DNA from 3 places in the Brevibacillus sp. 7WMA2 genome. Region 1 is predicted to be linked to each of the others. Evidence: predicted binding sites of a transcription regulator. Region 1 holds the regulator's gene; each other region holds the start of a gene.
The links. The regulator Rex, encoded in region 1, represses fermentation and respiration genes when NADH is low (regulators of the CRP and FNR family bind a similar motif). The targets are predictions, from matches to a motif close to TTGTGAAATATTTCACAA.
Positions count from the first base shown of each region.

Region 2: the regulator Rex is predicted to act here: its motif matches at 2,819-2,836, upstream of GOP56_RS01080 (cytochrome ubiquinol oxidase subunit I).
Region 3: the regulator Rex is predicted to act here: its motif matches at 2,037-2,054, upstream of GOP56_RS06530 (cytochrome c oxidase subunit 2A).

Region 1 covers NZ_CP048799.1:608,079-614,576, reverse strand. The annotation lists gene GOP56_RS02670 (hypothetical protein) at 1-695, opposite strand, end outside; gene GOP56_RS02665 (hypothetical protein) at 829-1,008, shown strand; gene GOP56_RS02660 (amidohydrolase) at 1,106-2,398, opposite strand; gene GOP56_RS02655 (redox-sensing transcriptional repressor Rex) at 2,436-3,059, opposite strand; gene GOP56_RS02650 (ComEC/Rec2 family competence protein) at 3,071-4,012, opposite strand; gene dinG (ATP-dependent DNA helicase DinG) at 4,093-6,498, opposite strand, start outside.
Region 2 covers NZ_CP048799.1:214,352-220,849, forward strand. The annotation lists gene GOP56_RS01075 (heavy metal translocating P-type ATPase) at 155-2,587, shown strand; gene GOP56_RS01080 (cytochrome ubiquinol oxidase subunit I) at 2,929-4,338, shown strand; gene cydB (cytochrome d ubiquinol oxidase subunit II) at 4,325-5,341, shown strand; gene cydD (thiol reductant ABC exporter subunit CydD) at 5,341-6,498, shown strand, end outside.
Region 3 covers NZ_CP048799.1:1,782,541-1,789,038, forward strand. The annotation lists gene GOP56_RS06520 (b(o/a)3-type cytochrome-c oxidase subunit 1) at 1-1,195, opposite strand, end outside; gene GOP56_RS06525 (cytochrome c oxidase subunit II) at 1,221-1,688, opposite strand; gene GOP56_RS06530 (cytochrome c oxidase subunit 2A) at 1,724-1,885, opposite strand; tRNA gene GOP56_RS06535 (tRNA-Leu) at 2,255-2,334, opposite strand; tRNA gene GOP56_RS06540 (tRNA-Gln) at 2,346-2,420, opposite strand; tRNA gene GOP56_RS06545 (tRNA-Tyr) at 2,424-2,508, opposite strand; tRNA gene GOP56_RS06550 (tRNA-Thr) at 2,518-2,593, opposite strand; tRNA gene GOP56_RS06555 (tRNA-Leu) at 2,635-2,717, opposite strand; gene GOP56_RS06560 (SCP2 sterol-binding domain-containing protein) at 2,923-3,237, opposite strand; gene GOP56_RS06565 (YycC family protein) at 3,408-3,581, opposite strand; gene GOP56_RS06570 (thioredoxin family protein) at 3,639-4,208, opposite strand; gene GOP56_RS06575 (Gfo/Idh/MocA family protein) at 4,361-5,314, opposite strand; gene GOP56_RS06580 (tetratricopeptide repeat-containing glycosyltransferase family 2 protein) at 5,413-6,498, opposite strand, start outside.

The sequences.
Region 1 (6,498 bases):
AGTTGATCTGATCTATCGCCCTTCTGGTTCTTCAACTGAAGCAAGACGACCATACGCTTCAACTGCTTTCTTTCATCATCATACCACAATTGATAGTTAATTGTAGTTGATTGCTGTAATTGTACAAGTTCATTTTCTACAGGAAAAGAAGGTCCCAACCATTCTCGTAAAAGGTCTTTGACTTTTTCTGGCTGTAGGCTAACGCTATACCCTCGCAAACCTGCTTCATCTCTTGAAACGATTGCGACAGGCTGTAGCTGTGAGATTTGATCCTTCAAGATTGAGGCATGCTCAGATGGTGTGAACAAGGCATAGGGCAGTACGTTCAAATCCCGTAGTTCATTATCTATGACGAGCGAAGCACCTCGATTGTTACGTTCAATTTTCACTTTTTTTCCCTGTAATGCTCCCGTTAGTTGAAAGTGATTGCCTCGATAGCTCCCTGTAAAAGGTTGATTCTGTATCTTGACTCCAAATGGAGTTGCTTTCTCTACAAAAAGCTGATCAATCAATTGTTTTAGATTGGTGTTATTTTGATTTTGATCGGCATTCCATCTACTTTTGTCATGTAGCTCCTTCGTCCTGTTTTGTGCTACAGATAGCTTGTCTGTTGCTTGTCCCAATAATACACCCAAACCAAATAAGCATGCTAATATTGGCACCAACAGCCAAAGATACCGTTGCTTCACGTACATGGGTAACCCCTCCCTTGCGTATCTCCTAACAATTATGAGATACAAGAAGGTTTTAGAACCACGTGGAAAACTTACTAATTATAGAGTCATGAGAAGGAGCCATACTATCAGTACACCACAAGGAGGTGAGCGTGTGAATCAAACCGACAGGAGCCTTGTCCTACCAAAACAGGGTTGGGAACAACACGATTTGTACGAATCCTGGGTAGGTCTGTCCTCACCGCTGCGTACCTTGCCACCTACCGCTACGCTCTCTGTTCGTCACTCCTCACTTACAGATTTATGGCAAACAGAGATGCAACGGACGGATTAAATTTTTTCTCTGCCTACACACCTACACTACACTGTCTCCTGCCGTATCAACCACTTGGCAGGAGCCTTTGTCATATGAAGAGGTGACTTTTATGAGTTTATTGCTTTAAAAGCGCAAACACACGATTCACTTCAGCGATTGCTTTTTGTTCATCCATTGTGATTAACTCTTTATCTTTCATTAAGAAATGCCCATCAACAATTGTATCTGTTACATCATAGCCATTTGCTGCATAAACAACATGGGAAATCGGATCATTTGCCGGTTGGAAATGTGCTTGAGCAGCATTTAGCATAATCATATCTGCTTTTTTCCCTACTTCTAATGAGCCTAAGCTGTCTTTTTGGAACACAGCATCTGCCGCATAACGTGTAGCCATACGAAGCGCTTCTTCTGCCGGAACCACTTCTGGATCATAGGAAACACCCTTATGCAGGATAGCCGCTAATTTTAGCTCTTCAAATAGATTTAAGTTGTTGTTACTTGCTGAGCTGTCAGTTGCCAAACTTACACAAACACCTTTCGCAAGCATCTCAGGCACTCTTGCTACACCACTTGCCAATTTTAAGTTACTAATTGGATTATGAGCTACTTTAACATTATATTTAGCCAATGTATCAATTTCTTCATCCGTTAAATGCACTGCATGGGCAACTAGTGTAGGGTGATTAAATACACCTAGATTTTCTAAGTGAGCAACAGGGCGTACACCGTAATCCTGAACGTTTTGTTCTACTTCTGCTTTTGATTCAGACATATGGATATGTAATGGTACGTTTAACTCGATAGCCTTCTCAAGGATTTGCTGGATGTACTCAGGAGAGCACGTATAAGGTGCATGCGGCGACATCATGGTATGGATACGACCGTTGGCTGCTCCGTTCCAACGTGATGCGAAAGATGCAGCTTCTTGTAATTTCTGCTGGCGTTCTTCTTCTGAGCAGAAACCAATTACCCCACGGCATAGTACACCGCGCATCCCGGATGCTTCCACTTCCTGTGCTACTGTATCCATATGATCATACATATCTACAAAGGTAGTTGTACCGGTACGAATCATCTCGATAATGGAAATAGCTGTACCCCATTTCACATGCTCCGCTGTAAATTGACCTTCCATTGGCCACATTTTATCTTCCAGCCACTGTTTTAAAGGTAGGTCATCCGCAAATCCGCGCAGTAGAGACATGCCTACGTGACCATGTGTATTAATAAATCCTGGCATTAGATATTTATTCGTTCCATCAATGATCTCGTCATATGCTGATAAATCTTCTGGCGTTTTACCTACATATGTAATTTTTCCCCCATCAAAGCCAACTGCTCCATTATAAATAACCTCATTTTGTTCATTAACAGTAATTACGGTTGCGTTGGTAATGATTTTCATCAACGTAGACACTCTCCCTTTATCTGTTAGTCATTACTTAGTTTAAATAATACGCTAAGCTTTGCAAGCTGGAAGTCAAATCGTTATGATCAATTTTTACTTCTTTTTCGGTGCGAATGGTTGTTGGGGCAAAATTGAGGATCGCTTCTATTCCAGCTTCGATCAGTTTATTTGCCACTTCCTGTGCGGCGGAGGCTGGCGTCGTAATTATCGCCATCCGAATTTGTTTTTCCTTGATGATATCTTCCATTTTATCAATCGGTTCAATGACCAATCCACCTAAATCCTTACCTATTTTTTGCGGGTCGGCATCAAAAATGGAAACAATTTTCATGTTATCTTTTAAATACACATTGTAATTGGAAATCGCTTGACCTAGATTACCGGCCCCCACCAACGCTACATGGATCACTTGGTCCAATTTCAAGATATGACGAATCTTTTCAATCAAGTAATCTACGTCATAGCCAATGCCTTTTTTGCCAAAGTCACCAAATGCAGACAGGTCCTTTCGAATTTGGGCTGGATTAATATCCATTGTTTTGCCCATCTGTTGGGAAGACACCGTTTTTACCTGTAGTTCCTGTAGATTTGTTAAATATCGCAAATAGATCGGCAGACGGCGAACGACCGCTTCAGAAATTTTTGGTACTTTCCCCATAAATTGCACTCCTAACTTCGTTGTCTATCACGTGTAGAGGTCTTGACTGCCTTTAAAACCTTATAATCTTGTCCGTTAGAGAGAATGGTAATTGACCCATCCCGGCTAGTCACATACGTATCTGCCCATGATTCCTCCAAACGCTCCACCACCTCACGCATGGAGTCTTTCCATTGCTCACGAACAATACCGGTCTGCACAACAGCAATCTGGGGATCAACCTTAGTTAAGAAGGATTGAATAGAAGCCTGATTGCTGCCTTGTGCCGCAACCTTTAAGATTTCAGCCGGCAGTAAAGAAGGGTATTTCGCAAACAAACGCTCCTCTGCTTTTTCATTGATGGCACTGGTGAATAAAAACTGGAGCTCTCCTTGGGTCAGACTAAACACAAGCGAATTATCCTGTGGTGATAAAAACAGGTTCTCGCTGGGATGTAAAAATGTGATCACCACATCTTTCCCATCCAGTAATTGATCCTTTTCCTTTACATACACAACTTGCTTTTCCCTAGATATATGGATATTACTGTGAATTACGAAGGCTGTCAATTTTGGCATGTAAATCTTATCAAATTGAATTTTCTCCGCAAGCTTATCATAGCCGCCAATATGAGTAGGTAAATCGTTTGTCAATAACAGGTAATCCACTTTTGTAACATGGCGCTCAAGTAGTAAGGAAACCAATTTTTCCGTATCTTTTTCGCTCCCTGTATCAATTAGCATCGTTTTACCAGAAGGGAAGCGAATGAGCGTACTTTCTCCTTCTGGTAAAGAGAAAAAAGTAGTGGTAAGCCCCACAAAATCTTCCTCCTGTTCAACAGCATCGGGGTCCTCAATATGCTGTTGCTGATGTGCTATCGCAATGGGGCGGCTTGCTTCAACGGTTTGGGATAATGCAAAGATCATCATGCCTATACAAATAACTAGACATAGGTTATGTCGTTTTGTAGTCATGGATCTGCTTCCCTCCTACTTTATGGCTTGGGTAAAATTCATACAATCATTTTAGATTTGTTTTTCCTAAGGGACTGATTTTATTGTAAAAAAGGAGCTATTCGCTCACGTAATGTAGTCCATGGACCAGTCTCTACCTGATAAGGCGGCAAAGATTGCAAAAACATACGACCATATTTAGATTCAATGATGCGTGTATCAAATACAATTACAACACCGCTGTCTGTCTGTTGACGTATTAATCGACCCACTCCCTGCTTAAAACGAATAACTGCATGGGGCAAAGAAAGCGTCATAAAAGGATTCTTTTTCTCGGCCTTCAGCCGCTCCGAACGTCCTTCTAAAAGTGGTTGGTTGGGCGGTTGAAAAGGGAGACGAACAATGATCAGACAGCTCAGTACATTTCCAGGTATATCTACACCCTCCCAGAAGCTATTCGTACCCAGAAGCACTGTTTTTGTCCCGGTTTGAAAGCGACGTACCAACTTGCTTCTATTACTTGAATCTACTCCATGGCCTAATAGTTCAAACTCTTCACCTTCGAGTAAGCTTTTCATTCCTTCATAAACAGTTCTAAGCATGCTATATGAGGTAAATAAAATCATTGTCCGCCCCTCACTTGCTCGAACAGCATCAACGCAGCCAGCAATTACGGCTTCTACAAAACGCTGTTCTCCTTCCTTGTTTACAGAAGGGAAATCGGAGGGAATCAGGATGAGTCCTTGCAGCGCATAGTCAAAGGGCGATGGGAGTGAGAGTGTTTCGACCCGTTCTTCTGGAAGATTAGCAAAACCCATTCGCTCCATAAAGTAAGTAAACCTATTCTTCACTGTCAGTGTCGCTGAGGTCATAATAATACTGCGTTTTGGCTCCAGTAAAGTTGTACGCAAGGTATCAGCTATATCTAGTGGCGTTTTAAAGAAAAAGAGTTGTTTGCGGGATGTTCTTGTTTCTATTTCCATCCAGCTTACATACTCATCCTGCTCTTCTACTAACAAAAAATGAAGCTTTACAGCCACTTGACTGATTTCTTCTACTAAACCAGCTGCATCCGTTTGCAACCGCTGTAAGGAGTACGGAGCTTCCCCATTAGAAGATGGCAGAATACGTAACAGTTGTTCAATTTCCTTGGCTACATTCCCTAACTTTTGTAAAATGAGATCGCTGGATTTTGCAAGCTTCTTATATTTTTTCTTAAAGTCTTCTGTTTTATATCGAAGTGTAGCTCTTTGAGATTCCCCTGTATCCATACCCCGTTCAGAACCCCAATGATAAAAGAGTTGTAGCCAGTTCGTAACAGCCTCTTTTAGCATTTGCTGCTCAATCCTTATTTGTTGTAGGTGCTGTTCTATTCTTGCCTTTTCAGCTGGTTGCCACATTTTCAACTCATTGGCTAACAGGAGTAGCATTTGCTTTTCTCCTTCTGTTCCAAGCTGCTCTACCAATTGAAACAATTCTACGCTGGAGAGCTGTGTCCCAAAATGTTGACTTGCTACTTCATCAAGCTGATGCGCTTCATCAATAATTGCAACCTCAAATGATGGCAATACACCATTCTCCTTATCAATATCACCAATTAATAAGGCATGGTTAACAATAATCACATCAGCCTCTTTTGCTTGCTGCTTCGCTTGGAAGTAAAAACAGCGGCTAAACCACGGACACTCTCGATTTAGACAGGAGGCTGTGTCACTTCTGACTGATTGCCAAAAGGACTGCCCACTCGGACTTAAACTAAGCTCCTCTACATCACCTGTAGTCGTTTCGGTAAGCCATGTTAAAATCTGTGCTTTGGCTAGCTGTATATCCTGTGTGGCCCCCTCCTGGCTCTCTATGCTTTGTTCAAATTTTCGCAAGCACAGGTAATTTCCTCGACCCTTCAATTGAGCAGCTCGAAAGGGAAATGGCAATGCTTTTTGTAATAGAGGAATATCTTTGCCAAAAAGCTGGTCCTGTAAATGAATGGTATGCGTACTCACGATTACTTGCTGTTTGTGCATACGTGCCCATAGGATACCTGGTAACAAATAACCCAACGATTTTCCTGTTCCTGTACCCGCTTCTACTAACAAATGCTTCTGATCAGTAAAAGCTTGGTATACAGCATGCATCATCGCTTCCTGTGACTCACGTTTCTCATAGTGTTCATGATGAAGTGCGAGCCCGTCGCCATCTAATGCAACCATACGTTCGAAAAATGGTTCAAAAGAAAAATGGATCGGTGGCTGTTCGGATTGCTTCTCCGTCCATTTCTTTCGTCGTTTTAATCCAAGGTTTCGATAGATATCATAATTGCTTGTTTCCTCAGGAGCAGAAGATGCAGTTATAAAGGAGCCTGCTTCGTCTACCGGAAAACTGTGCATGAGCTTCTCCATCTCAATTTCTCGTAGTAAGGTCGCTACATCAAAACGGAAAGAAGAGATCATCATCTGCAATCCTTGAATTGTAATAAGAGGAAGCTTATACAGGATATCTAACAATCGTAA
Region 2 (6,498 bases), 390 kb from region 1:
TGTCGCAGTACAATGACTTTTTGTTGTATGATAATAAGATTCACGAAAAGCAAATCTATTTAGTAGAAGGGGCCTTGACTTCACAGAAGGGGGCTTTTTTAAAACGATATAATATACCTATATAGGGTATTGTATAGGTAAGGGAGGTAGTAGCATGGCGGAGAATGTCGCAGCAAATAAGCAACAAAAAACCACAATGCAAATTACTGGAATGACTTGCGCCGCGTGTGCCCGACGGATCGAAAAGGGATTGCAGAAGACAGAGGGGGTTCAGGATGCCACAGTTAATCTTAGCTTAGAACGGGCTTCGGTTACGTTTGACCCCAAAAAGGTAAGTGTGGTTGATCTGGAGCAACGTATAGAGTCCCTTGGGTATGGTACGGTTAAGGAGAAAGCAGAGCTCCTTGTTACTGGAATGACATGTGCTGCATGTGCGACTCGAATCGAAAAGGGCCTTAAAAAGCTTCCTGGGGTCTTGGAAGCAAGTGTGAATCTAGCGATGGAACGAGCAACGGTGGTGTATCAGCCTTCCGAGACAACTACGGTTGATTTCGTAAAAAAGGTAGAGAATTTAGGATATGGAGCAAGTCTGAAGCAGGAGGAGCAAGTAGACGAGTCTGATCATCGAAAAAGAGAGATCGCTAAGCAAAAGCGTAAACTGATCTTCTCTGCAATCCTATCTCTTCCATTGCTATGGACGATGGTGAAGCATTTTTCGTTTACCTCATTTATTTGGGCGCCTGAGATTTTGATGAACCCATGGATTCAATTACTATTGGCCACTCCCGTACAGTTCATGATTGGGTGGCAATTTTACCAAGGAGCGTATAAGGCACTTCGCAATGGCTCAGCAAACATGGATGTATTAGTAGCGTTAGGAACATCAGCAGCTTATTTTTACAGTCTTTATGAAACGATTAGAAGTATGCAGGCCATGCATCATGATATCCATCTTTATTATGAAACTAGTGCTGTACTCATTACCTTAATTTTATTAGGAAAACTTTTTGAAGCATTAGCAAAGGGACGCACATCGGAAGCCATCAAAACCTTAATGGGACTTCAGGCAAAGACGGCTACGGTTATACGCAATGGCCAAGAACTGGTCATTGCTGTGGAGGAAGTGCAGGTTAATGATCTGTTTCTTGTGAAGCCAGGAGAAAAAATACCGGTAGATGGAGAGATTGTTGAGGGAAAATCCTCGGTGGATGAATCAATGCTAACGGGAGAAAGCATTCCTGTGGAAAAAGAATCAGGCGATCAAGTGATAGGAGCTACGATTAATAAAAACGGTGTTTTACAAGTAAAGGCAACAAAGGTCGGCAGGGAAACAGCATTGGCCCAAATCATTAAAGTAGTGGAAGAAGCACAGGGATCTAAAGCGCCGATTCAACGTGTGGCCGACAAGATTTCAGGTATTTTTGTTCCGATTGTAGTATCGCTTGCCGTTTTGGCTTTTCTGATTTGGTACTTCTTCATTACACCAGGCGATTTTACTAGCGCACTAGAAATTCTAATAGCTGTTCTAGTCATTGCTTGCCCGTGTGCACTTGGTTTAGCAACTCCAACCTCAATCATGGCAGGCTCTGGTCGGGCAGCAGAAGCGGGTGTTCTATTTAAGGGTGGAGAACATTTGGAAGCGACACATCGAATTGATACAGTCCTACTTGATAAAACGGGGACGATTACAAAGGGTAAGCCTGAATTGACAGATGTGCTGACGGCAGATCACTGGGAAAAACAACAATTTCTTCAGTATATCGCTAGTGCTGAGAAAAACTCCGAGCATCCTTTAGCAGAGGCCATTGTGGCGGGCGTCATTGAGCAGGGGATTGATTTGCAAAGCCCTAGCGAATTCGAAGCCATTCCAGGGTACGGTGTGCGAGCCATTATTGGGGGGAAAGAAGTATTAGTTGGAACACGCAAGCTCATGGGGAAATTTGCGGTACAGATCGATCTAGCATTGCCTATTATGGAAAAATGGGAGCAGGAAGGTAAAACAGCGATGCTGGCTGCCATTGATCAGCGATATGCCGGAGTGATCGCAGTAGCGGATACCGTCAAACAAACCTCCCGAGAAGCGATTGCTCGCTTAAAAGAAATGGGCTTAAGCGTCTATATGGTCACAGGCGATAATGAACGAACAGCAAAAGCGATCGCGGCACAGGTTGGTGTCGAGCATGTGATCGCAGAAGTGTTGCCAGAGGGAAAAGCAGCCGAAGTAACTAAGTTACAACAAGCAGGCAAAAAAGTAGCGATGGTTGGAGATGGAATTAACGATGCTCCAGCATTAGCCACAGCAGATATAGGTATCGCCATGGGAACGGGTACAGATATAGCGATGGAAGCAGCAGATATTACGTTGATGCGGGGCGATCTAAATAGCATTGCGGATGCCTTCACGATGAGCAAGAAAACGATGACGAACATCAAACAAAACTTATTTTGGGCGCTGGCCTACAATTGTTTAGGGATTCCCATTGCGGCTGCTGGGTTATTAGCTCCATGGTTGGCAGGTGCAGCGATGGCATTAAGCTCCGTATCGGTTGTGTTAAATGCTCTGCGATTACAACGGGTAAAGCTTTAAAAAGAGAATAAATAATTGTAAAACGAAAATAAAAAAAGATGACTACATAAAACAGTGGTCATCTTTTTTGTTTATCAAAAAAATAACATTTTTTCAAAAAACTTACCCGTATAAGTTGGTAGATTTAATATCGTTGTTATATAGGTAATTTTCTGAATAATCTTTTGTTAAAATGTTACTTTTTGTCGGATAGATGAATCTTTTCAAATTAGATTGAAACTAGTGAACTAAATGTGATAAATATCACACATGGGGTATGGAACAATCTGAGAAAATAACGCAAGGATAGATAAAATACCTTTTAGTTAAAAAACTATCAAGAGAGAGGGATGAGGAAATCAATGGATTTGGATCTGGTAATGCTTTCACGTACTCAGTTTGCTTCCACAACGATTTTCCACTTCATCTTCGTCCCATTGACGATTGGATTATCTTTTCTAATCGCAATAATGGAAACGATGTATGTGGTCAAAGGGGAAGAAAAATATAAGCACATGGCAAAGTTCTGGGGCAAGCTGTTCCTGATTAACTTTGGTGTGGGTGTCGTAACAGGGATTCTACAGGAGTTCCAATTTGGTATGAACTGGTCTAATTATTCAAGATTTGTCGGTGACGTTTTCGGTGCACCCCTTGCAATTGAGGCATTATTAGCTTTCTTTTTGGAATCTACATTTATCGGTTTATGGATTTTTGGTTGGGAGCGTTTGTCGAAAAAGGTTCACTGTCTCTGTATTTGGCTGGTGGCTTTCGGTACGACAATGTCTGCTTTCTGGATACTGTTAGCCAACTCTTTTATGCAACGACCTGTAGGCTTTGAGATCAACAATGGTCGAGCGGAGATGAATGACTTTTTTGCGCTCGTTACGAATGGTCAGTTAATGGTAGAGTTCCCGCATACGATTTTTTCCGCGTTTGCGACGGGAGCTTTCCTAGTAGCTGGTGTTAGTGCTTATAAATTATTGCGTAAACAAGAGGTATCATTCTTTAAATCATCTTTTCAGTTATCGATTGTGGTTGCACTTCTATCTTCTCTCCTAGTAGCTGTATTTGGTCACCAGCAAGCTCAATATCTGGTGGGAACACAGCCTATGAAAATGGCTGCAAGTGAAGCCTTGTGGGAAAGAAGTCCGGACCCAGCTCCTTGGACAGTATTTGCTACGATTGATCCAGAAAACAAGAAAAATGGAATAGAGGTTTCAATCCCATACCTGTTAAGCTATCTATCCTATAGTAAATTCTCAGGTGACCTTCCTGGAATGAATGAGTTACAAGCTGAATACGAACAAAAATATGGTCCTGGCGATTATATTCCACCTGTTCGCACGACATTCTGGAGCTTCCGCATCATGGTAGCAGGTGGTAGTTTAATGATTCTCCTTGCAATGATCGGATTCTATCTATCATGGCGCAAAAAGCTAGAGCAGCCAAATAAATGGTTTATGCATGCAATGGTATATAGTATTTCTTTACCATTTATCGCAAATACAGCAGGGTGGGTTATGACTGAATTTGGTCGTCAGCCATGGACTGTTTTTGGATTGATGAAAACTGAAGATAGTATTTCACCTAGCGTATCTGCTGGCGAAGTGTTATTCTCCCTGATTGCTTTTAGTACGATTTATTTGGTGCTGTTCATCGTGCTCCTTTATTTGTTTACTCGTGTTATCAAGAAGGGTCCTTATGCTCTAGTGAAGGCAGAAGCAAGTACAAATGACCCGTTTAATAAGGAGGAAACTCATGCTTTCTCTTAATGAACTCTGGTTTGTTTTAATCGCCGTTTTATTTATTGGCTTCTTCTTTTTAGAGGGCTTTGATTTTGGAATTGGAATGTCTACTACTTTCCTAGCCAAATCAGACATAGAGCGCCGTGTTTTAATCAATTCAATTGGCCCGTTCTGGGATGCGAATGAAGTATGGCTCTTGACCGCAGGGGGAGCGATGTTTGCTGCATTCCCTAACTGGTATGCAACTCTGTTTAGTGGCTTTTATTTACCGTTAGTATTTCTTCTATTAGCGTTAATCGGTCGCGGTGTTGCTTTTGAATACCGTGGCAAAGTAGATAATCCTGTATGGAGAAAAGTTTGGGATGTTGCGATTTTTATCGGTAGCTTTTTACCGCCATTCCTACTGGGTGTAGTATTTGCTTGTCTATTAAAGGGCTTACCAATTGATGCAAACATGGAAATGAACGCTGGATTGTTTGACATGGTTAATCTGTATAGCGTGATGGGCGGAGTAACCGTTGTTGTTCTTTGCCAAGTACACGGTCTTTTGTTTGCAACACTACGGACAACAGGTGATCTGCGCTTACGTGCTCGCAAGCAGGCAAAAATGCTGTTGGTTCCATTAGCACTTCTGTTGGTTATCTTTGGAAGTATGACCTACTTCATGACGGATATTTTTGCCGTTCGGGGTGGAATACTAAGCGTGATAGCCGTATTAGGTGTCATTGCTTATGTGCTAGCTGGTTACTTTATTTCGAAAGAACGCGATGGCTGGGCATTCGGTATGACTGGTACAGTAATTGCTCTTTCCATTAGTTCCGTATTTATTGGATTGTTCCCGCGTGTAATGATTAGCTCGATTGACAGTATGTTCAACCTAACTATTCAAAATGCATCATCTAGTCCATACTCTCTTAAAATCATGACGATTGTAGCTTTATCCTTGCTACCATTTGTATTGGGCTATCAAATTTGGAGTTACTTTGTATTTCATAAACGTGTACATGAGAAGGAGCACTTGGAATATTAATGGGTAAAAACTTACTCGGTTATAAAGGAATTGTGCCGGTTCTACTAGCAGTAGCTGTGCTTGTTCTAATCCAAAGCTTGTCCATTCTATACCAGGCAAAATGGTTGGCGGAAGTTATTTCCGCCCTTTTTGCTGGTCAAAAACTACAGGAACTATATATGGGCTTGGGTTTGTTTTTGTTGGCGTTTCTCGTTCGTCATTTGACCAACCTGCTGCAACAGAAAATCGCCTATCGCTTTGCGATGAAGACAGGCAGTGATGTACGTAAAAGGTTAATGGAAAAACTATTTTTGTTAGGACCGCGTTTTGCTAAAACACAGGGTACAGGGAATGTGGTAACGCTCGTGATCGAGGGAGTTGCGCAATTTCGGACCTATCTCGAATTGATTATTCCCCGCATGGTTAGTACGGCGATCACACCTTGGATCATTCTTGCTTATGTAGCCTGGCAGGATATGATTTCTGGAATTATTTTGCTTGTTACGATGCCGATTTTAATTGTGTTTATGATTCTAATTGGTCTTGCAGCTAAGGGAAAAATGGATCGCCAATGGAAATCATATCGCATTTTATCCAACCATTTTGTAGATGCATTGCGTGGATTGGAAACCCTTAAATATTTAGGATTAAGCCGTTCGCATAGCAAAACAATCGAGCGTGTGAGTGATCGCTATCGTTCTGCGACGATGGGCACCTTACGCGTAGCTTTTCTATCATCATTTGCGCTGGATTTTTTCACAATGCTTTCCGTGGCTTGTGTTGCGGTTAGTCTAGGGCTACGACTTATTTCTGGGGAAATTTTTCTGTTATCAGGGTTAACCGTTTTGATTTTGGCCCCCGAATATTTCTTGCCAATTCGTATGGTGGGCGCTGATTATCATGCGACATTAAATGGGAAAGAAGCAGGAGAGGCGATTCAAGCGATTCTGAAACAGCAGGTAGCTCAAGGCAAGGAAGAAGATTCTAGCGTAACGATAAGCGAATGGACAAATGAAAGCTCTCTGGTACTTACTTCTATTGGTATGAAGCATGAGAGTCAAACAAACTCAATTCAGAAAGAACAAGCCCTTTTGGAAGCTAAGCCTTCCCTAAAAGATATCTCTTTTAGCATAACAGGTAAACAAAAGATCGGAATTATTGGAGAAAGTGGTGCAGGT
Region 3 (6,498 bases), 1.2 Mb from region 1:
CAAAGAAAGTGAGCGCAATGCTAGTTCCGACCGTTAAATGGAAGTGACCTGTAACCCAGATTGTATTATGCACCACTGCGTTCATCTGGTTACTCGCATTAATAATTCCACCTGCACCCGCTGGAATGAAAGCAAGCATCCCCAGCATAGGGGCAAAGAAACGCGCATCCTTCCAAGGCAATTTCGAAAACCAGCCAAACAAGCCCTTTGCACCCTTTTTACGTCCCGATGTTTCAAATACGGCAAATAGCGAAAATGCCGTCATAAGCGAAGGGAATACTACGGTTAAAGTCAAGATTACATGTAGCATTTTCCATTTATCTGAAATACCTGGCTCCATTAACTGGTGATGAAAGCCTACAGGAATGGAGAATAGAATAAGCAGAATAAAAGATAAACGTGCGAGCGAATCACTAAATACTTTACCACCGATTATTTTTGGAATATTAACATACCAGCAGACATAAGCAGGCATTAACCAGAAATAGACAAGTGGGTGACCAAAATACCAAAAGAGCGTACGGCTTAGCAGGACATTCACTTCTGGTACCCAGCCAAGAGACCATGGAATGAGCTGTAGCAAGACCTCTGCTGCCACCCCTAATGTTGCAATCTGCCACAAAATCATGGTAGAAACAGCCATGAATTGAAATAGAGGAGATGTTTTTCCCTTATTTGTTTTTCTCCAATGAATGTAATTCGCAAAAATCGAATATCCGCCCATCCAGCTACCTACGACTAGTAAGGCTGACCCAATATAGAACAGTGGAGACGCTTTCATTGGTGCATAGAATGTATACAGAACCGAGGCTTCATTGGATAAAATCGCTACTGTTGCCATCGCTGTACCCACCGTCATGAGAAGCCAACCAATCCAACCCAGCTTCAAAGCTAAAGGTGTCAGCTTTCCCTCTGATGTGCGAGCACAACCTGAGATGAAAAATCCTATAATAAAGAATGTTGTAAAAACTAGACCCAATAATACCCCGTGTGCTGTTAAAACCTGATAATAGCCTAACCAAGATGGCAAGGTTATAACCCCGCCCCGTACCAGACCTTGAAGCAAGCCGCACAAAATGGCGATAGCAAAACCAATATACGCCACATAAATATGCGCCAACGAAAGTTTTGCAGCTGCGGCATCTACTTTTACCACCGGTTGTGTTTTATGATATTCCTTTAATTGCGCTACCATACTTTATCGTCACTACCTTTCTGCATCACTTCACAACAATTGTAGCTGCCATTAGCTGGTGACCAGCGCCACAATATTCATTACAGAGAATTAAGTACGTTCCTGGCTTGTCAAATGTGTGAGTGACTTCGCTGATGTGACCAGGTAACACCATGATGTTGACATTTGTTTTTGGTATCTCGAAGCCATGTACCACGTCTTTGCTCGTTACAACAAATTTAACCTTGGCACCGACTGGAACTTCAATTTGATTAGGTTGGAAAGTAAAAATAAATGATGTCATGACAAGATCGTACTCATTGTCACCAGTTTTATGAAGTCCTAGATTATCAAATGGGGCAGTTTCATCTACCTTTTTTGGGTCTATCATTTTCATATGGCTTGGCGGCATCATCCCCATTGCATAGGCATTGACAGACAAGACGATCAAAAACAGTACAAGCGTCGCGCCCCCAACCATCAGCCAAATTTTTTCAAAGCGGTGTAAATGCATAAAATACCCTCCCGTTCATTCCCTCTCTATACCAGCTACGCCCTGCTTAGAAAAATCCCAAATACAGCAAACCAAGTCACTGCGATAAACAGACCTACTAGAAAGACCGAAGCTAGCGTTCCTTTTAAATTTAGTTCGCCTTCCTGATGCTTCTCGTTCTCTGCCTTTTGATTCGGTTGAGTTTGGGAGCTGTTCATCCGATGACCTCCTCTCTTTTTCTACCTTGTCATCCAGTTTTTCCTCAAAAAGGAATTTGCATTGTTTACGATTTGATTAAACCATTCCCACATTTGTAAAGGGTGTGAGATTCATCACTTTTAGCCCTTTAGAGCTATCTAGTTTTCGCCATTGTCAAGGTTTTGACAAAATTCTATTTATTTAAAAATCATCTTAGGAAAAAGAGACTTTTTGTGAGAAAAATGATTACTTTTTATTTTCATAATTTTACATCTCATTTCTCGTTTATTACCTTTTATATATTCTCTTGTAGTCCAAAGAAAATGATAATAGACAACGAAAAAAGCGGAATCTACGCATCTAACGTAAATTCCGCTTTTTTATTGTAGTGCCGGTAGAGGGACTTGAACCCCCACGGTTTCCCTCACGATTTTGAGTCGCGCGCGTCTGCCAATTCCGCCATACCGGCAAATATAAAGTTGGCTGGGGTACCAGGATTTGAACCTGGGAATGACGGAGTCAAAGTCCGTTGCCTTACCGCTTGGCTATACCCCAAAATGGTGGGGAGAGACGGATTCGAACCGCCGAACCCTGAGGGAGCAGATTTACAGTCTGCCGTGTTTAGCCACTTCACTATCTCCCCATAAAAAAATGGTGCCGGCGATAGGACTTGAACCCACAACCCCCTGATTACAAGTCAGGTGCTCTACCAATTGAGCTACACCGGCATTTTCATATTGAAAGCTTGTCTTTTCGTTATGTATGTAAATGGTGCGGGTGGAGGGACTTGAACCCCCACGGTCGCCCGCCAGAACCTAAATCTGGTGCGTCTGCCAATTCCGCCACACCCGCATGTGAGCTAAACGGTCAACAACGCGCTTTCTAGCTTGTTGTTTTTCTCAGTACCGTTTCGGCTTTTTTAATATAGCATACACTTAAATTAAAAAGCAAGACTTTTTTATAAAAAATTTGATAGCCACAATTAATCTTTAAAAATTAACTGTAGCTATCCGTTTTTTATACCTATAAAAGCTGTGTATTTCATAACATTCTCTCATTAAGCAAATAAGCGCTGTAATTGTAAAGCTAGTGTTATATCTCCCTTAATCTTTATTTTACCTAGCATAACAGCAGCAGTAGGATTCAATTGTTTTCGTAGGAGCTTTGCAAAATTGGTGTCAGATAGCTGGAGCGTACATTGTGCCTGATTAGAGTTTCCTTCCATTACTTGAACCTGATTGTCACAAAATCGAACCTGATAGGTGCCTCCCCGTTCTCCACTTACATCAAATTGATAAACAGCCAACCATCCCTCAATGGTAGAAGGGTCTTGATTTATGCGATCAGCAAGTGTCTCCAATTCTTGCAACACGTGTGAACTCCCCTTTCCCAGCCTGAGCCTATATTTTTCCTCATACTATTCTATTCAGTAAATATCCATTATATGCCATTTTCACTTTTTCTGAAATAGAAAAAAGATGCCTTGATAGGCATCTCTTGTAAGTGTAATCGCTTCTCGTCCAGACGAGCGTTTTTGACTACTTATTTCTCCTTGCTATCCGATTCTGTCTTTTGCTCTGAGACTTCCTGCTTTGAAATCTCCATTAGCTTTTGCATCAATATATGCTGAGGCATGTGCATTAATCTTTCCAAAGGTACTCCAAGCTGTTCAGCCAACTTTACGGCTGTTTCTGCTGATATCTGTAAAGGTCTCATCTTTTCACCTCTTGCTGTCTTTATCGATCTATCCCATTATACCACGCTCGACGCTAATCATTGTATCTGACGGAATAAATCAAATAATTCTTGCACAATGACCTGCTGGTAGCCAGTCCCCTCTCCATATTGGGCAAGCATTTCCTGACGAGCCACCATGATTTTGTCTTGATAATCGTGTGCCTCACGATCAGGGTTTTCTTGTTTAAAGTCAGTCATAATTTTCTGAACACTCGCTGGACGTGGTCCCCATGTAGCAAGCACCTCTGAGTCCTTGTTGCAAATAATCAACACCGGAATAGCTCGTCCTCCCATAGTTAGAAATTGATCCATCACATCCAGATGATCCTCCATGACTAATACTTCTACAGGTAAAGAAACGGCTTCTGCTACACGGAACAATACGGGTACATTCCGCACAACGTCTCCACACCATTCTGCACACAATAAGAAGGCTCGCAATCCCGCTTGCTGAACCGTGGCTGCTATTTGGGAACGCTCCTTTTCTGTTTCCCACGAAAATCGCTCATACCAGTCATAGAATTCCTCTTTATTTTTCTCCATTGTTTCCATGAATTGCTGCATGGTCATTCCTGTCCCTGTTTTCGAGTGCAAGTTAATCGCCATGATTGCTCCTCCTTTAGCATTGATTCTCTTCTGTTTCAATTCGCTAGGATGTGAGCATCTCCTCTTTGCGATCCTTTCTGTAAGTGTTAGAGATGATGCTTAACAGCAGCAAAAAAACCTGTGCACATTTGCTACAGGTTTTTTACAACAATTTATCCGGATAGATTTTGTTGGATTCGTTGGGAAATTTCTGTTGCCAGTTGCAATGCCTGCATACCTGACTCCGCTGAGACCAAAGTGGGCGTTTTCTTCGTGATGCTTTGTAAGAAATCTATTAGCTCTGCCCGTAGTGGCTCAATCCCAGGTACAATCACTTTTTCTAAAATGTTTTGCTGGCTATAGCCATCACTTTGTTTCTCTAAGAAATTTGTAGAACGGGAAATGACCACTTTTTTATCGAGTAGATCAGCTTGAACAAACGCCTGTCTAGTTACTACTCGTAAGGTACGCACTTTTTCTTCCGTTAAATGACTAGCTGTGATTTGTGCGATAACTCCTGATTCGAATTGAAACAGTGCTACAGCATGTTTGATTGCTCCTTGATAAGATTGACCCACCGCATGCATCCTGGCTAATGCACCCGGCTGTAAATGCTGCAAAATATATATGTCATGAAGCATAGCATCCAATACCACATCAATTCCTTGAATACGTGGTTCCATCGGACTCATGCGGTGCATATCGATGGCGACAACCTCTTCACCCTCCAAAATAGAGCGTAACACCCCAATAGCAGGATTAAACAGCTCGATATGCCCCACCTGCAAATGTAACTGAGCTTCTTTGGCTCGATCAATCAACTCACTGGCTTCTGCTAAAGTCGCAGTGAGAGGTTTTTCCATCAGCATATGCACCCGATGACGAATACAAGCCATTCCTACCTCAAAATGAGCAGGTATTGGAACGGCTATACTGACTGCATCTACTTGGGCCAACAGTTCATCTAGGGTAAGAAACGAAAGTATATCATATTCCCGTGCGACCTCTTGCGCCCGTTTTTGGTCTGCATCGTAAACGCCTATTAATTGGCAATGATCGTTGAGCGAGGAGTAGACACGTACATGATGCTTGCCCATTACACCGGTTCCAATTACTCCTACCTTCACTCCACATCCCTTCTTTCCATCCAAAAACTTACAAATTCACTCAACTCTCACATTGTATGAAGTAGATGGAAAGAAGGTCACTTTTCCTGTGAAAGAAGTTAGCTACCTGACTCCTCCTTATTCAACAATCCCTCTATTAGCTTTTTATTGAATAAATATTTTGGATCATTTGGTCGATACTTCCCTACTTGTTCGTTATGCTCATAGGCTTTTTCATTTTGTCCAATGCGATTGTAGCAAACACATAATTGAATATGCGGAAGCCACGTCCAGCATGCTTCTGTAAAAAATCCCCAGCTATCCGGTCTTTTGACCTTAGTAGCTAGGTCATACCAAAAAATTGCTTTTAGATATTCCTTTTTGCCAAAAAAGATATGACCCAATCGGCAGCAAGCCTCAGCCCGTGGAGTATCATAAGAAAAGGCTTTGATTATATATTCTAATTCCTTCTCTTTATCCCCTAAGGCAACATAACAATCTGCGATCTTGTAGCACGCATTGATTTCATCCTCAATCCAGCCTTGTTTAGAATCGAGCATTTTGATATAATATTCAATCGCTTTTTCATGAAAAGAATGATCTCGCAGTTCATTTGCATAATAATACAAGTCCCTTATGGTAAATTCTTCCCCGCGCTCCAGCTTTTTTTCATAAATTCGCAAATTACGCGTCGAATACCCTTCGTGCTGATGAATCTTTTTATGAGTCACAGCAATATCACTGTCGATAATTTTTCCCCAAACAGCTAAATATTCGTGCACAGCACCAATCCATTGGAAATTATTGCTTCGTTTCACCAGACGGTTTCGGCGGAAAGACATAATAGGATTATCGAACTCATCAAAGGCAGTGTGATATTTCATGGTGACTGAGTCAACAGCCGGATCTAATGTTTCCTTCAAGGTTCGTAACCGTTCACGGTCGATCTCCAAGAGGAAATCATCTGCATCCAGATGCAAAATATATTCTTGTGTTGCTTTCGTAAAGGCAAAATTACGAGCGGCCGAGAAATCGTCAATCCATTCAAAGAAAAAAACGCGATCCGTATACTGTTTTGCAAGCTCTACAGTCCCATCAGTCGAGCCTGTATCAATAATATTGATTTCGTCTACCAGGTCCTTCACAGAATCCAAGCATCTCGCCAAACTATCTTCCTCATTTTTCACGATCATGCATAAACTAAT